Regions from separate parts of the Staphylococcus sp. 510 genome, predicted to be linked through region 3. Evidence: predicted binding sites of a transcription regulator. Region 3 holds the regulator's gene; each other region holds the start of a gene.
What was found. Region 3 encodes CtsR, which represses protease genes until heat stress. Its sites were predicted from a motif close to ATGGTCAATAAAGGTCAAACA; they were not measured.
Positions count from the first base shown of each region.

Region 1 (6,315 bases), on a different contig from region 3:
CGTATTTATATTTGTATTACCAACAAACAAATCAGAAGTTGACTAAGAAGCAAATTAAAGAATGGTTTGATATTAGTCATTACAAACTAGATAAAACGATAACTTATATGTTGAGCATATAAATTTATGAAATACTTATTTTGATATATAATGCGTTTAATGATTATTTAGTAGGAGGGCAAGTAAATGACTGAAGTAGATTTTGATGTAGCAATTATAGGTGCAGGCCCTGCTGGTATGACGGCTGCAGTTTATGCTTCACGTGCCAATTTAAACACAGTTATGATTGAACGTGGTATGCCAGGTGGCCAAATGGCAAATACAGAAGAGGTAGAGAATTTCCCAGGATTCGAAATGATTACTGGACCAGACTTATCTACTAAGATGTTTGAACATGCGAAAAAATTTGGTGCTACGTATCAATATGGTGATATTAAATCAATCGAAGATAAAGGCGACTATAAAGTCGTTAACTTAGGAAACAAAGAAATTACAGCACACGCAGTGATTATTTCAACTGGAGCTGAATATAAAAAAATCGGCGTACCAGGAGAACAAGAATTAGGTGGACGTGGTGTAAGTTATTGTGCTGTATGTGACGGTGCATTCTTTAAAAACAAACGTTTATTTGTTATTGGTGGCGGTGACTCAGCTGTTGAAGAAGGTACATTCTTAACAAAATTTGCTGATAAAGTTACTATTGTTCATAGAAGAGACCAATTACGTGCACAAAGTATTTTACAAGACCGTGCATTTAAAAATGATAAAATTGATTTTATTTGGAGTCATACTTTAAAAACAATCAATGACAAAGACGGTAAAGTAGGATCTGTTACTTTGGAATCAACTAAAGATGGTTCTGAAGTCACTTATGATGCAGATGGTGTATTCATTTATATCGGTATGAAACCACTAACAGCACCATTTACTGATTTAGGTATTACAAATGAAAATGGTTATATTGTAACTGAAGCAGATATGAGTACTAACGTACCAGGTATTTATGCTGCTGGTGACGTAAGAGATAAAGGGTTACGTCAAATTGTTACTGCAACAGGCGACGGTAGTATCGCAGCTCAAAGTGCAGCAGATTATATAGAAGCTATTAAAGATAAATTAGAAGCATAAATTAAATACCATTTATCACAACAGTAATTTAAGCTAGAGCAATGGGAGGATTATAATGCCAATAATCCATTTGTTGTTCTAGCTTTTTCTAAGTCTTAGGAACGTTCCTTTGTGAATTTGAGTGTGGTATGATGAAGCTATTAATGTATAAATTTCAAAATAACTGGCGGTGACCAATGAAATGATGAATTCTGAAAAAGAAATGGGAAAGAGTGAACTATTAGTAGTAACTGGTTTGTCAGGTGCTGGTAAATCTCTAGTCATTCAAAGTTTAGAAGATATAGGCTATTTTTGTGTAGATAATTTACCACCTGTATTATTGCCTAAATTTGTTGAATTAATGGAGCAAGGTAATCCTTCATTACAAAAAGTGGCAATTGCTATAGATTTAAGAGGTAAAGAATTATTTAAATCACTTGTGAAAGAAATAGATTTAATCAAAAGTAGAAATGATGTTATCGTAGATGTCATGTTTTTAGAAGCAACAACAGAAAAGTTAATTTCAAGATATAAAGAATCACGACGTGCACATCCATTAAATGAAAAGGGACAACGTTCATTAATTGAAGCCATTAATGAAGAACGTGGACAGCTTTCACAAATTAGAAGTATCGCCAATTATGTGATTGATACGAGCCAACTTAAACCTAAAGCATTAAAAGAACGCATAGTTAATTATTATGAGAATGACGATTTTGAAACATTTACGATTAATGTGACGAGCTTTGGATTTAAACATGGTATTCAAATGGATGCTGACTTAGTATTTGATGTTCGATTTTTACCTAATCCTTATTATGTAGAAGAGTTACGTCCATTAACTGGATTAAACGAAGAAGTGTATACCTATGTAATGAAATGGAGAGAAACTGAAATATTCTTTGATAAACTAACTGATTTATTAAAATTCATGATTCCAGGTTACAAGAAAGAAGATAAATCTCAATTAGTCATAGCTATTGGATGTACTGGTGGCCAACATCGTTCAGTAGCTTTAAGTAAACGTTTAGGTGAATATCTAAATGAGGTTTTTGATTATAACGTTTATGTTCATCACAGAGATGCACATATTGAAAGTGGCGAGCACTAATGAGAAGAATGAAAGTAGTATTAATCGGCGGGGGAACTGGTTTATCAGTATTAGCAAGAGGTTTAAGAGAATTTCCAATTGATATTACCGCTATTGTAACGGTCGCAGATGATGGTGGTAGTACAGGTAAAATTCGAAATGAAATGGATATCCCAGCTCCTGGTGATATTAGAAACGTTATTGCAGCGCTTAGTGACTCGGAATCAGTGTTAACACAATTATTTCAATATCGATTTGAAGAAAATCAAATCAGTGGACATTCGTTAGGAAATTTATTAATTGCTGGTATGACCAATATTACGAATGATTTTGGACATGCAATTAAAGAATTAAGTAAAGTATTAAATATTAAAGGTAAAGTGATTCCATCAACCAATTCAAGTGTGCAATTAAATGCCATTATGGAGGATGGAGACATTGTTTACGGTGAATCTAAAATTCCTAAAATGCAGAAAAAGATAGACAAAGTCTTTTTAGAACCGGATGATGTTGAACCTATGGAAGAAGCAGTGGAAGCGTTAGAAGAAGCAGACTTAATTGTTTTAGGTCCAGGTTCGTTGTATACGAGTGTCATCTCTAACTTATGTGTGAAAGGTATTTCGCAGGCATTATTAAATTCTTCTGCACCTAAACTATATGTGTCTAACGTAATGACACAGCCAGGTGAAACAGATGGTTATAATGTGAAAGAACATATTAATGCATTACATCGACAAGCAGGACAATCATTTGTCGATTACGTCATTTGTTGTACGGATCAATTTAATGACAATGTTTTACAAAAATACAGAGAAAAGCATTCAGAACCCGTTGCTGTTAACGTTGATGAATTAAAACAGGACGGTATTAAAGTGATTACGGCATCTAATCTAATTGAAATATCAGACGAACATTTAGTTAGACACAATACCAAAGTATTATCTACTTTGATATATGAAGTCGCACTTGAATTAATTAGTACAATTCAGTTTGACCCTAACAGCAAACGTCAGCAGTAGTCATGATGAGAATATATTAGAATGAAGTAGAGTCAGTTAATTCAGTATGAAAAATAATTTAAATGAGATTAATTTAGAAAAGAGTCATTGCGAATAAATCATGTAGACAATGATAGGAAGGAATGAGTGTTCTATGAGCTTTGCATCAGATATGAAAAATGAATTAACTCGTATAGATGTAGATGAAGCTAATGCGAAAGCAGAGCTCAGTGCATTAATTCGTATGAATGGGGCACTTAGTCTGTCCAATCAACAGTTTGTGATAAACGTTCAAACTGAAAATGCCACAACTGCTAGAAGAATCTATTCGTTGATTAAGCGTATCTTTAATGTTGAAGTAGAAATATTAGTACGTAAAAAAATGAAATTGAAGAAAAATAATATATACATTTGTCGTACAAAGATGAAAGCTAGAGAGATTCTTGACGAATTAGGTATTTTAAAAGAAGGTGTATTTACACATGAAATTGATCCAGAGATGATTCAAGATGATGAAATGAAACGTAGTTACTTGCGTGGCGCATTTTTAGCAGGGGGTTCTGTAAATAACCCTGAAACATCTTCATATCATTTAGAAATTTTTTCTCAATTTGAGAATCATTCTGAAGGATTAACTAAATTGATGAATAGTTACGAATTAAATGCCAAACATCTTGAAAGAAAAAAAGGTAGTATTGTGTATTTGAAAGAAGCGGAAAAAATATCTGACTTTTTAAGTTTAATTGGTGGATATCAAGCACTGCTCAAATTTGAAGACGTCCGAATTGTACGTGATATGAGAAATTCAGTTAATCGATTAGTAAATTGTGAAACAGCAAATTTAAATAAAACTGTGAGTGCAGCTATGAAACAAGTTGAAAGTATTCAATTAATTGACCAAGAAATTGGTTTAGACAATTTGCCAGATCGTTTGCGTGAAGTCGCGAAATTAAGAGTTGAACATCAAGAAATTTCTTTAAAAGAATTAGGGGAAATGATTTCCACAGGGCCTATTTCTAAATCAGGTATGAATCATCGTTTAAGAAAATTAAACGAATTAGCAGATAAAATCCGAAACGGTGAGAAGATTGAACTATAAAAGACTCACTATCCTAGTGGAATGTAATCCGGAAAAATATATCATACTGAAGTGATAAAACTAAAAGCCATGTCTCATATATAGAATACGTTGTGTAATCATGTATTCTTTATATGAAGCCATGGCTTTTTTCTGTTAATTTGATTCACTGCACAATCAGTGATTGTCTTTAACAATATAATTAGTCCCCTCGAAGGGAATCGAACCCCTATTCTAAGAACCGGAATCTTATGTGTTATCCATTACACTACAAGGGGAAAATAGATAAAGCTTATTTCTGTACTAAACGTTATAAAATAAGTACAATCAAAAATAGTTATTTCTAGTGTACAAAAGTAATTCACTTAACGTCAATTAGCAATTAAAATAAAAGAACTTTATTTTTGACCATTTTTGACTTTTAAGTTAAAATATGAAGTAACAGTTATTACAAGGAGGAAATATAGATGAATTTAATTCCTACAGTTATCGAAACAACAAATCGTGGTGAACGTGCGTATGACATTTATTCACGTTTATTAAAAGACCGTATTATTATGTTAGGTTCACAAATTGATGATAATGTTGCTAACTCAATTGTATCTCAATTATTATTCTTGCAAGCACAAGACTCTGAAAAAGATATTTACTTATATATCAATTCACCAGGGGGAAGCGTGACTGCTGGCTTTGCTATCTATGATACAATTCAACATATCAAACCAGATGTTCAAACAATTTGTATTGGTATGGCTGCGTCAATGGGTTCATTCTTATTAGCAGCAGGTGCAAAAGGTAAACGTTATGCTTTACCAAACGCTGAAGTAATGATTCACCAACCATTAGGTGGTGCACAAGGTCAAGCAACTGAAATCGAGATTGCTGCCAACCATATCTTAAAAACTCGTGAAAAATTAAATCGTATTTTAGCTGAAAGAACAGGTCAATCTATAGAAAAAATTCAACAAGATACTGATCGTGACAATTTCTTAACAGCTGAAGAAGCTAAAGCATACGGCTTAGTTGATGAAGTTATGGAACCAGAAGGTAAACAATAATATTTCTATTTAATTAGACATATTAATCGAAGTTCAATAAAAAGAAGTCAGGACAATCATTTAAGGTCCTGACTTCTTTTTTACTTATATAGATTTGTATGGCGTTAACTATTTTAACTTATGTCTCAATCCATTAATTGAAATAAACGACATTATGAGTCCTACAATAATAAATAGGATGGAGAGTAATATCATAATTACTGTTTGATCAAATACTAAGACACCGTTCAAAATACAGATTAAGCCTGCTATGATCATTAAAATGTATGTGAGTTTGTCATTTTGATTGTTTTCCATTGTTGTTGTACCTCTTAATTTAATTTCTGATTAAATCATCTAGTGCATTTTTAAGATTATTATACATGAAATTAAATCCTAGTGCTTCGAGTTTATTTGGTAATACCTTTTGCGTATCTAAAATAACGGTAGACATTTCACCAAGTACTAGTCTCATCGCAAAGCTTGGAACCCATGTTTCATGTGGCTTATGCATTGCACGAGCTAACGTATAACCGAATAAATTTTGACGTTCAGGTATTGGTGCAGTTAAGTTAAAAGGTCCTTTGGCTTTGTCATTACCGATTGTAAATAATATTGCACGTGTTAAATCATCAATGTGAATCCATGAATACCACTGGAAACCAGATCCTAATTTACCACCAACATAAAATTGATAAGGTAATTTCATAGTTTGTAAAGCGCCACCATCATTAGATAAGATCATTCCAAAGCGACCTAAAACGACTCTTGTTCCTAGTGCTTCGAATTGCTTAGCAAATCTTTCCCATTGATAAACAATATCTGATAAAAAGTCAAACGGTAATGTTTTAAAAAGTTCTGTATAACTATGGTGATAATTAGGAGGGTAATATCCCATAGCACTAGCATTAAATAATACTTCTGGCTTCTTTTCTCTTTTTTTAAATAATTCAAAAAGGGCCTGTGTAGATTGAATTCTGCTTAACATTAATGTTTGTTTATAGT
Region 1 covers NZ_JBXVVK010000005.1:22,721-29,035, reverse strand. The annotation lists gene AC2D8K_RS04875 (tetratricopeptide repeat protein) at 1-122, shown strand, start outside; gene trxB (thioredoxin-disulfide reductase) at 187-1,128, shown strand; gene rapZ (RNase adapter RapZ) at 1,310-2,218, shown strand; gene AC2D8K_RS04860 (gluconeogenesis factor YvcK family protein) at 2,218-3,216, shown strand; gene whiA (DNA-binding protein WhiA) at 3,350-4,294, shown strand; tRNA gene AC2D8K_RS04850 (tRNA-Arg) at 4,480-4,551, opposite strand; gene clpP (ATP-dependent Clp endopeptidase proteolytic subunit ClpP) at 4,741-5,331, shown strand; gene AC2D8K_RS04840 (hypothetical protein) at 5,440-5,628, opposite strand; gene AC2D8K_RS04835 (TIGR01777 family oxidoreductase) at 5,648-6,315, opposite strand, start outside.
Region 1: a site for CtsR is predicted at 4,675-4,695, ahead of clpP (ATP-dependent Clp endopeptidase proteolytic subunit ClpP). Genes of this name have one in related genera too.

Region 2 (6,315 bases), on a different contig from region 3:
AGCTCTTGATTGATACTTAATGGTATTGATGCAGCAGATGTATTGCCGTATTTATTTACAGATACGCTCATTTTTTCTGGTTCAATACCTAAGCGTAAACGAGCTGATTCCATAATTCTTATATTAGCTTGATGAGGAACAAATAAATCGATATCATCAGAAGTTAAACCTGCTTTTTCAACAACGCGTGTTGACGCATCGCCCATAATTCTAACTGCAAATTTAAATACTTCTCGTCCATTCATTTTTAATTTACCAGTTTCTTTATCTAAATATAAGTATTTGCCACCGCTTCCATCAGATCCCATTTCGTAACTAATAATACCACGACCTTCTGATACTTCGCCAATGACAACTGCGCCAGCACCGTCACCGAATAAAACTGCCGTAGATCGATCTGTTAAGTCAGTGATCTTAGATAATTTATCAGCACCGACAACTAAAATATTATGATAATCTCCAGATTGAATATATTGTTTAGCTGTAATCATTGAATACATAAATCCAGAACATGCTGCAAGTTGATCCATTGTAGGCACTTTACCTGTACCTAAACGTTCTTGTAATATATTCGCTACACTTGGAAATGGCATATCTCCAGTAGCTGTCGCCACAATAATCATATCTATATCTTCTGGTTGAATACCAGCATCTTTAATTGCTTTAACACTTGCTTCATAAGCTAAATCTGAAGTATCTTGATCTTCATTTGCCCAATGTCTTTCTTTGATTCCTGTCATTTTAGAAATCCATTCATCTGACGTTTCTAAAAATTGTTCAAAATAGGCATTGTCTACTATATTTTCTGGAGCATAAGCTCCGAAACCTTTAATACCCACATCCATGGTTGTACACCTTCTTAATAAATTTTTAATACCAGGTATTAATTTAACATATTACTGTTTTTAAACTCAAGCATATCACTTTTATTTATCATTTAAATGATAAACAAAATAAAGTACTGATTCTATTATGATAACCTATATTTGCATTTGTTTAATACAAATCAAATCATATCTCTGAAATTAATGATTATTTTAATAATGATATCATATATCGTTAATGTGATTATATATCTTACTACATTCTGATTCGCTCTATACAAACATGTATTTTTCTATTAAAATAAAGGTATATATTATATTGGAGGTCACATACAATGAAATACCTCATGACATTTATTTGGGCATTAGTCTTATTACAAATGGTCAATTTCGTATTGAATAGTTTAAATGGTGGCGGTGCGTTAAACGTCGTATCTCCAATCATCATGGCTGTTATCTTTACTGTAGCAGTTGCTATCTTAGCTGCTACAATAAGTCCAAAAAGTACGTCAGAACAATACGAATAATAAAAATTAAACAAATGGTCATCTCTAGTAACAGATAGGACATTTGTTATTAATTACAAAAAGCTGGTAGCGAACTTTAATATAGTCGCTACCAGCTTTCATTTGTTTATACTTTAATACAAACAACAGGCTAGAATTGCTCTTCTAGCCTGTTGTTCTTTATGAATTAACACGATTATTCTGGTTTAGTCACGTCAAATGTTAATTCGTTATCATTATTAAGATCTACATTTATTTTAGTACCTTCTGGTAAGTTTTCTTTAATCATCATACGAGCTAATGGTGTCTCAATTTGTCTTTGTACAAATCGTTTTAATGGACGTGCACCAAATTGAGGTTCATAAGCTTCTTCACCTAACCATTTTTTCGCTTCGTCAGTTACTTCAATGGAAATTCTTTGATCAACTAATCTCATATTCAATTGACCTAATATTTTATCGACAATCATACTCATATCGTTTACTGATAATGGTTTGAATAACACAATATCATCCATACGGTTTAAAATTTCAGGTTTAAAGTAAGCATGTAAACTATCCATGACTGCTTTTTCAGTTGATTCACTAATATCTCCTGTTTCTGAAACTTGTTCTAATAATACTTGTGAACCGATATTACTAGTCATGATAATAATTGTATTTTTAAAGTCCACGCTTCTACCTTTAGAATCAGTCAATCGACCTTCATCTAATATTTGAAGTAATACGTTGAACACATCGCTATGTGCTTTCTCTACTTCATCAAGTAAGATAACTGAATAAGGATTACGTCTTACTGCTTCAGTTAATTGACCACCTTCATCATGGCCTACATAGCCTGGAGGGGCACCAATTAATCTAGACACTGCATGTTTCTCCATGTACTCACTCATGTCAATGCGTATCATATGTTTTTCAGAGTCGAATAGTGATGCTGCTAATGATTTAGCTAATTCTGTTTTACCTACACCTGTAGGTCCTAAGAATAGGAAACTACCGATAGGTCTATTCGGATCTTTAATACCTGCTCTTGCACGTACAACTGCGTCTGATACTAAGTCTACAGCTTTATCTTGTCCAACCACACGTTTATGAAGAATGTCACCTAAGTGAAGTAATTTTTCTCTTTCTGTTTCAACTAATTTAGAAACTGGTATACCAGTCCATTGACTAACGATATCACCAATTTCTTCATCAGATACAATTTCACGAATCATTCTATCATTATCTTCGCCTTGTTCATCTTGGAAAACATCTTCTAATTCTTTTAATTCTTTTTCTAATTGAGGTATTTTACCATATTGTAATTCTGCTGCTTTTTCAAGATTATTATTAGTTTGTGCATCTTCTAATGCTTTTCTACTTTCATCTAATTCTGCTCGTTTTTCTTGTAGTTTCGCAATTTTTTCTTTTTCTTGTTCTACACGTGATTGTAATGACGCTTGTTTTTCTTTTTCATTTGAAAGTTCTTCTTGAAGTTCTTCTAAACGTTGTTTACTAGCATTGTCAGATTCATTTTTCAATGCACTTTCTTCAATTTCTAATTGCATTACACGTCGGTTCACTTGGTCTAATTCAGTCGGATTTGATCCCATTTCCGTACGAATCGTTGCACATGCTTGGTCAACCAAGTCAATAGCCTTATCTGGTAAGAATCTATCAGTAATATATCTATCGGAAAGTTCTGCTGCTGCAACTAATGCACGGTCTTGAATACGTACACCATGATACACTTCATAGCGTTCTTTTAAACCACGTAGAATGGATATTGTGTCTTCTACATCTGGTTCACTGACACCCACTTTTTGGAAACGACGTTCTAAAGCTGAATCTTTTTCAATATATTCTCTATATTCATTTAATGTTGTAGCACCAATACAATGTAATTCACCACGTGCTAACATTGGTTTTAACATATTTCCTGCATCCATTGCGCCATCCGTTTTACCAGCGCCTACTAACATATGAATTTCATCTATAAATAATATAATTCTACCATCAGATTCCTTAACTTCTTTAAGTACTGCTTTTAAGCGTTCTTCGAATTCACCTCTAAATTTGGCACCTGCAACTAATGCACTTAAATCAAGTTCGAAAATGGTTTTATCTAATAATGATTCAGGTACGTCCTTTTTAACAATACGTTGTGCTAATCCTTCAACAATCGCCGTTTTACCAACACCTGGTTCACCAATCAATACAGGATTATTTTTTGTTTTACGACTTAATATACGTATTGTATTACGAATTTCTTCATCACGGCCAATGACCGGATCCATTTTACCTTGACGTACTTCTTCTACTAAGTCACGTCCATATTTTTCTAATGCTTCATAATTTACTTCTGGGTTCTGACTAGTCACATGATTTCCCCCTCTTATTTTATTTATTATTTCTTTAACCACTTCAGTTTTATTACCTATAAAGTTTTGTGTAGTTTGATCAATATCCATCGCTGCACGAAGCACATGCTCCATTGAAATAAATTCATCATCATATTCGTTCATATATGTTTCAGATTTATTCATCAATTCATTCGCTTTTGCACTTATATATTGACCATACTGTACATTATCTCCTTGTACAGTTGGATAAGCTTTTAATTTATTATCATAAGCTTTTTCTAGTTCTTCTACATCAATATTTGCACGTTCTAGAACACTCTTAATTAAACTTTCACTTTCATTTAATGTCGCTTTTAAAATTGCTTCAATTTCGATATTTTGTAATTCAAATTCTTTACTATACTCAATGGCTCTTTGTAATGAACCTTGTATAGCATATGTCATTTTATTGATATCCAATTGTATTCACCTCTATCATTTTAGAGTCGGTCAAAGGTAAAAATTTTTCGATTTGACTTTGACTTTCTTTGACCTTAACTACATTATAGTCCCCTTCTAATAAATTATCAACAACTTAAGCTTGTTTTTTGTAATATTTTTTAGGTTTATTTTTAATATCAAATGTGATGAATCAAACCTTTTATTATTCTATTTCCCAATAATTCAAACAACAAACAAAGTATTAATAACTTCATTTAACCGCATCAAACGGTTTTGTTAAATGATACAAAATAACCCGAGATATCTAGTATCTCGGGTTTTTATTATGAATTTATTCACCATTCAATATATTTTAGTAAAATCATACACGTATGATTAGTTTGATTTATTAATTTGTTGGATGATTATTTCTTTTTAATCTTACTTAAAATTTCATCTGTTAAGGCTTCTACACCACTATGTTCTAAATGTATGCCATCTGGCGCAAAGTACTCTGTATGTCCTTCTGACCTTTTGTACCAATCGATTAATGTTACATTACTTTTTTCATTAGCTGCATCTGCCATAAGTTTATTGACATGATCCTCATAACCTCTTGGCACTCTGGTATTGACTAAATATACTTGCGCATCTCCAAATTTATTAATTAAATCATCAAGTTGCTTTTTATTAAAATCTCCATTAGTACCTAATTCTAAAATAACTTGGTCTGATTTTTTATTGTATTGTTTATAATTGACTTCAACTAGTGGAATTGCTTGGTATAAGTTACGACCAACTTTACCATCAATTTTAGCTTTAGGTACTCTATCTTTAAAGTTTTCACCTATATCTACCATTACCGAATCTCCGATTAGCAATGGACTAATATCAGTATAAACATCTGTATCTCTATTACTTTTTTGGCCAATTTTATCTATTGGAATCATTCTTATTAAATATTTATCTTCTAAATCAGTATTGAATGAATTGGATTTTTGATCGATTTTATCTTTACCTAAACCATCAAAGGCACCACCCATAATAAATGCAAACGGAATGATGCATATTATAATTGCAATTGTTCTTATAAGCGCAGGTTTGTATTTACGTTTCAATGTGAATGCCTTTAAACCTTCTTTTCTAAATTGTGTTTCGATATATCTATATGAAGCTTCAGCGCATAACACTGTTAAAATAATATCCACAATGTAAACATAAAACGGAATTTGACCAGCAATAAAATGACTATGTACAAAACTTATAATAGGGAAATGCCATAAATATAAACTATATGAACGTTTACCGATATAAACAAACAATGGATTGCCTAATAACTTTGATACTAGTGTAGATGGATGAACAACACTTGCTATAATCAACAAAGTCATAGTAGAAATAATATAAAAACCGCCATCATATATCCAGTCGCTTTCATCTTGAACTGTAAAGAACAGCAAGATCAAAAAGGCCAGTCCAATGAATCCCACGCCATCAATTGCTCGTAGTAAAACTTTAGGTGGTTCGGCTTTGAGCTTAAATGGCGGCCATAAGAAAGCTAAAATCACACCTAATAATAATGTTTGGAGTCTCGTATCAGTTCCAAAATACACTCTTGAATGATTAAGATGAGGTTGTGAAATCACAATCATTAACATGAGTGATAATAATGAAATAATCCAAAAAATCAATGTAATATTTCGATATTTCTTTATAGTTAGCAATAGTGTAATTAAAACAACAGGGAAAAATAAATAAAATTGTTCCTCTATCGCTAACGACCATAGATGTTTTAATGGCATAAACGAGAACTGTTCAAAGTAGTTGACATCTTTAGCTATATACCACCAATTTGAAACATAGAATATAGCTGCTATAATATCATGTTTCACTCTAACTATATCTTCAGATTTGAATAGTAAAGTTGCTATTCCTACTACTAAAAGTAACGCTAATACTGCTGGTACCAGTCGTTTTAAACGACGTAACCAGAAATTCTTTAAATTAATAATGCCAGTTTCTTCATACTCTTTTAATAATAAACTTGTTATTAGATAACCTGAAATAACAAAAAATGTGTCAACGCCCAAAAAGCCGCCTGTCAACCATTGCTTGTTTAGATGGTAAATGATAATACCGATAACGGCTATCGCTCTTAATCCATCCAAACCAGGCATATATCTTAATCGCTTACCCCTAGTTTTAGTTCTTTTATATTCTT
Region 2 covers NZ_JBXVVK010000003.1:81,317-87,631, reverse strand. The annotation lists gene AC2D8K_RS03405 (beta-ketoacyl-ACP synthase III) at 1-845, opposite strand, end outside; gene AC2D8K_RS03400 (YjzD family protein) at 1,160-1,351, shown strand; gene clpB (ATP-dependent chaperone ClpB) at 1,527-4,133, opposite strand; gene AC2D8K_RS03390 (acyltransferase family protein) at 4,520-6,315, opposite strand, start outside.
Region 2: a site for CtsR is predicted at 4,189-4,209, ahead of clpB (ATP-dependent chaperone ClpB). Genes of this name have one in related genera too.

Region 3 (6,315 bases):
TCATGAAGGTATCGCTATTAAAAAAGTAGAACAATTAGATGATATCGATGGTTTAATCTTACCTGGTGGTGAATCAACAACATTAAGAAGGTTAATGGATTTATATGGTTTTAAAGAAAAGCTTCAGCAATCAGATTTACCTATGTTTGGTACTTGTGCTGGTTTAATCGTACTAGCTAGTGATGTTGAAGGTGAGGAAGGCTATTTAAATAAATTGGATATTACAGTTCAACGTAATTCATTTGGTAGACAAGTAGATAGCTTCGAATCAGAATTAGACATTAAAGGTATTGCTACGGATATAGAAGGTGTTTTTATTAGAGCACCTCATATTGCGAAAGTAGCTGACCATGTTGAAATATTAAGTGAAATTGGCGATAAAATCGTTGCTGTTAAGCAAGATAAATATTTAGGGGTATCATTCCATCCTGAATTAACAGATGATTATCGTGTAACGGACTATTTTATTAACCATATGATTCAAAAATAAAAATAAGGCAATGTATGATTGAGTTTAAATACCCAATCATACATTGCCTTTGTTCATTAAATGAAGAATCCAGCAATTGCTGCTGAAATAAATGATACTAATGTCGCACCGAATAATAATTTTAATCCGAATCTTGCAACAACGTCACCTTTTTTATCATTTAATGATTTAATAGCACCAGAAATAATACCAATAGAGCTAAAGTTAGCAAATGATACTAAGAATACTGAAGTAACACCTTTAGCATGTTCTGAAATGCCATTTAACTTACCTAATGCCTGCATTGCAACGAATTCATTTGATAGTAATTTAGTTGCCATAACAGAACCTGATTGAACCGCATCGTTCCATGGTACACCTGCTAAGAATGCAAATGGAGCAAAAACAAATCCAATTAAAGTTTGGAAATCCCATTTGATTGCACCACCTGAAAGTAAACTGAAAGCACCGCTTACTAAACCATTAAGTAACGCGATGATTGCGATGTATCCAATTAACATCGCGCCTACGATGACTGCCACTTTAAATCCATCTAAAATATACTCCCCAAGCATTTCAAAGAAAGATTGATTTTTAGTTTCACTTTCGGCAACTAATAATTTATCATCTTCTTCATTAACTTTATAAGGATTAATAATTGAAGCGATAATGAAACCACCAAATAAGTTTAATACAACGGCTGTTACGACGTATTTCGGTTCAATTAATGTGAAATAAGCACCAATAATTGAAGCAGATACAGTAGACATTGCAGATGCAGTTAATGTATACAAACGTTGTTTAGGTATATAAGGAAGTTGTTGTTTTAAAGAAATAAATACTTCAGATTGACCTAAAATTGCTGCTGCTACTGCATTGTATGATTCCAAACGTCCCATACCATTGATTTTTGAAATCAGGAAACCTAACACATTAATTATAAATGGTAAAATTTTAGTGTATTGTAAGATACCGATTAATGCTGAAATAAATACAATTGGTAATAAAACGTTAAAGAAAAATGGTGGATTTTTAGGATCTACATATTTAAAACCACCGAAAACGAAGTTAACGCCTTCTGCTGCTTTAGATAGTAAATAACCAAAACCATTAGCAATACCACCAATGACTGTAATACCAATATTTGTTTTTAATAAAATGAAGGCGAAAATTAATTGAATTACTAATAATAATCCAACATATTGCCAACGAATATTCTTTCTATCTGAACTAAATAAGTACGCGAGTGCTAAAAAGAAAATAATTCCAATAATCCCTATGAGAATGTGCATGTTTTTTCATTCCTTTAATTTATTCTATTGTCTATCATACAATAAAAAATAAGCGCTAACATCATAAAATTTAAAAATTTAAAATCAAATTAATTGAAAATGGTCAAAGTTGGTCATATAATATAGTCAAAGAAGGTCAAAAAGAGGTGATAATCATGCATAATATGTCCGACATCATAGAACAGTACATTAAACATTTATTTGAAGAAACCAATGAAGATGTGGTGGAAATTCAAAGAGCAAATATTGCTCAACGTTTTGACTGCGTCCCTTCTCAATTAAACTATGTGATTAAAACGAGATTTACAAATGAGCATGGTTACGAAATAGAAAGTAAACGTGGTGGTGGTGGTTACATCCGAATCACGAAAATTGAAAACAAAGATGAAACAGGTTATATTAATCATTTACTTCAATTAATAGGTCCTTCAATATCCCAACAACAAGCACTTTATTTAATAGATGGCTTGTTAGATAAAGGACTTGTAAATGAAAGAGAAGCAAAAATGATTATTGCTGCTATTGATCGAGAAACGTTAAAAATGGATATTGTATCTCGAGATATTATTAGAGCAAATATTCTTAAAAGAATTTTACCTGTCATAAATTACTACTAGAAGAATTGAGGTGTTGCTTTTTGCTTTGTGAAAATTGCCATTTAAATGAAGCTGAAGTTAAATTAACAGTTAAAAGTAAAGAAGGTGTGCAAGAAAAATGGGTATGTAGTACTTGTGCGCAAGGTGATAACCCATGGACGCACCAAGAGCAATCATCCTATCATCATCAAGATGATATAGAAGAAGCATTTGTTGTAAAGCAAATATTACAACATTTAGCGACTAAACATGGTATTAATTTTCAAGAAATGGCATTTCAGGAAGAAAAAAGATGTCCAACTTGTCATATGACGTTAAAAGACATCGCACATGTAGGCAAATTTGGTTGTTCCAATTGCTATGCAACATTCAAGGATGACATCTTAGACATAGTAAGACGTGTGCAAGGCGGTCAGTATGAACATGTTGGAAAAGTGCCTCAATCTTCTTATCATAAGCTTGCGCTTAAAAAGAAAATCGAAGAGAAGAAACAATTTTTACAACAATTAATAGATGAACAAGATTTTGAACAGGCAGCCATTGTTCGAGACGAAATTAAATCGCTACGTGATGAGAGCGAGGTGCAACAGGATGAGTGACTTAGAACCTAACATTAGTGAGTGGATGAAAACGACTAAAGAAGCACCAGTGGTCATTTCTTCAAGAATTCGCTTAGCAAGAAATCTTGAAAATCATGTTCATCCACTCATGTTTCCGACAGAACAAGATGGATTTAGAGTAATAAATGAAGTACAAGATGCATTACCCAACATGACTTTGAAAAGACTAGACATGATGGACCAACAAAATAAAATGAAATTAGTAGCTAAACATTTAGTGAGTCCAGAGTTGATTAAACAACCAGCATCGGCCGTTCTATTAAATGATGATGAATCAATCAGTGTCATGATTAATGAAGAAGATCATATTAGAATTCAAGCGCTAGGTACAGATTTATCTCTAGAAAGATTGTATAAAGAAGCGTCGACGTTAGATGATGAAATCGATCAACAACTCGATATCAGTTATGATGAACATCTAGGTTATTTAACAACATGTCCTACTAATATAGGAACTGGTATGAGAGCAAGTGTGATGTTGCATTTGCCAGGTCTTTCTATCATGAAAAGAATGTCAGGTATAGCACAAACAATCAATCGATTTGGTTTTACCATTCGAGGAATATACGGTGAAGGGTCACAAGTTTATGGCCACATTTACCAGGTTTCAAACCAATTAACATTGGGGAAAACAGAAGAAGAAATCATAGAGAATTTAACAGAAGTAATCAATCAAATTATAAATGAAGAACTTCAAATTCGATCAAGATTAGATAAACATAAACATTTAGAAACGTTAGATAGAGTTTATCGTTCATTAGGAATACTGCAAAATAGCAGGCTTATCACTATGGAAGAAGCATCTTATCGATTGAGTGAAGTTAAATTAGGCATAGATTTAAATTATATCAAACTAGATAATTTTAAATTCAATGAACTGATGGTAGGAATTCAAACACCATTTTTATTTGATGAAGAGGATGAAACACCAGTCAATGAAAAGAGAGCGAATGTTTTAAGAGAACATATAAAATAGGAGGTAACAAATCATATGCTATTTGGTAGATTAACTGAACGTGCACAAAGAGTATTGGCTCATGCACAAGAAGAAGCAATTCGATTGAACCATTCAAATATTGGAACAGAACATCTTTTATTAGGTCTAATGAAAGAACCTGAAGGTATCGCAGCAAAAGTATTAGAAAGTTTTAATATTACAGAGGATAAAGTTATTGAAGAAGTTGAGAAACTAATTGGTCATGGTCAAGCACCTATGGCAACATTACACTATACACCTAGAGCTAAAAAAGTGATTGAATTATCAATGGATGAAGCACGTAAGCTACATCATAACTTTGTTGGAACAGAACATATTTTACTTGGCTTAATCCGTGAAAATGAAGGTGTAGCAGCACGTGTATTTGCTAACCTTGATTTAAATATCACAAAGGCACGTGCACAAGTGGTTAAAGCATTAGGAAGTCCAGAAATGAGTAATAAAAACGCTCAAGCAAATAAATCTAATAACACACCTACATTAGATGGTTTAGCACGTGATTTAACAATTATTGCTAAAGATGGCACATTAGATCCAGTTGTGGGTCGAGACAAAGAAATTACTCGAGTTATAGAAGTACTTAGTCGTCGTACTAAAAATAATCCTGTATTAATTGGTGAGCCAGGTGTAGGTAAAACAGCAATTGCGGAAGGATTAGCTCAAGCAATAGTGAACAATGAAGTGCCCGAAACACTAAAAAACAAACGTGTCATGTCACTAGATATGGGTACGGTTGTAGCTGGTACAAAATACCGTGGTGAATTTGAAGAACGATTGAAAAAAGTAATGGAAGAAATTCATCAGGCTGGTAATGTGATTCTATTTATTGACGAATTGCATACATTAGTAGGTGCAGGTGGCGCTGAAGGTGCTATAGATGCTTCAAATATCCTCAAACCGGCATTAGCTCGTGGCGAATTACAATGTATTGGTGCCACAACGTTAGACGAATATCGTAAAAACATTGAAAAAGATACCGCTTTAGAGCGTCGTTTCCAACCTATTCAAGTTGATGAGCCTACAGTTGAAGACACTGTATCAATCTTAAAAGGACTTCGTGATCGTTATGAAGCACATCACCGTATCAATATTTCAGATGAAGCTTTAGAAGCGGCTGCTAAATTAAGTCATCGTTATGTATCAGATCGTTTCTTACCAGACAAAGCGATTGATCTAATTGACGAAGCAAGTTCAAAAGTAAGATTGAAGAGTCATACAACACCTAATAATTTAAAAGAAATTGAACAACAAATTGAAAAAGTAAAAAATGAAAAAGATGCAGCTGTCCATGCACAAGAATTTGAAAATGCAGCTAACCTAAGAGATAAACAAACAAAATTAGAAAAACAATACGAAGAAGCTAAAAATGAATGGAAAAACTCACAAGATGGGGTGAGTACATCATTATCAGAAGAAGATATTGCTGAAGTTATTGCGGGTTGGACAGGTATCCCATTAACTAGAATTAATGAGACAGAATCAGACCGTTTACTAAATCTAGAAGATACACTACATCATAGAGTTATTGGTCAAAAAGATGCCGTTACATCCATCAGTAAAGCTGTTAGACGAGCAAGAGCAGGCTTGAAAGACCCTAAACGTCCAATTGGTAGCTTTATATTCTTAGGGCCTACAGGTGTAGGTAAAACTGAATTAGCCCGTGCTTTAGCAGAGTCAATGTTTGGTGAAGATGATGCTATGATTAGGGTTGATATGAGTGAGTTTATGGAAAAACATGCTGTCAGTCGTTTAGTCGGAGCCCCTCCAGGCTATGTTGGACATGATGATGGCGGTCAATTAACTGAAAAAGTAAGACGTAAACCATATTCAGTTATCCTATTTGATGAAATTGAAAAAGCACATCCAGATGTATTTAATATACTTTTACAAGTTTTAGATGATGGTCATTTAACTGATACTAAAGGACGTCAAGTTGATTTCCGAAATACAGTTATCATTATGACATCCAATGTTGGTGCACAAGAATTACAAGACCAACGTTTTGCTGGTTTTGGTGGTGCAGATGATGGTCAAGACTATGAATCTATACGTAAAACAATGATGAAAGAGCTTAAAAATGCTTTCCGTCCTGAGTTCTTAAACCGTGTGGATGATATTATTGTCTTCCATAAATTATCTAAAGATGAACTTAAAGAAATCGTCACTATGATGGTGAATAAATTAACATTGCGTTTATCAGAACAAAATATTAATATCAAAGTTACTGAAAAAGCCAAAGAAAAAATTGCTGAAGAAGGTTATGACCCAGAATATGGCGCAAGACCATTGATTCGTGCAATTCAAAAAACAGTTGAAGATAATCTAAGTGAATTAATCTTAG
Region 3 covers NZ_JBXVVK010000010.1:100,532-106,846, reverse strand. The annotation lists gene pdxT (pyridoxal 5'-phosphate synthase glutaminase subunit PdxT) at 1-490, shown strand, start outside; gene AC2D8K_RS09110 (NupC/NupG family nucleoside CNT transporter) at 547-1,761, opposite strand; gene AC2D8K_RS09105 (CtsR family transcriptional regulator) at 1,917-2,378, shown strand; gene AC2D8K_RS09100 (UvrB/UvrC motif-containing protein) at 2,399-2,956, shown strand; gene AC2D8K_RS09095 (protein arginine kinase) at 2,949-3,953, shown strand; gene AC2D8K_RS09090 (ATP-dependent Clp protease ATP-binding subunit) at 3,969-6,315, shown strand, end outside.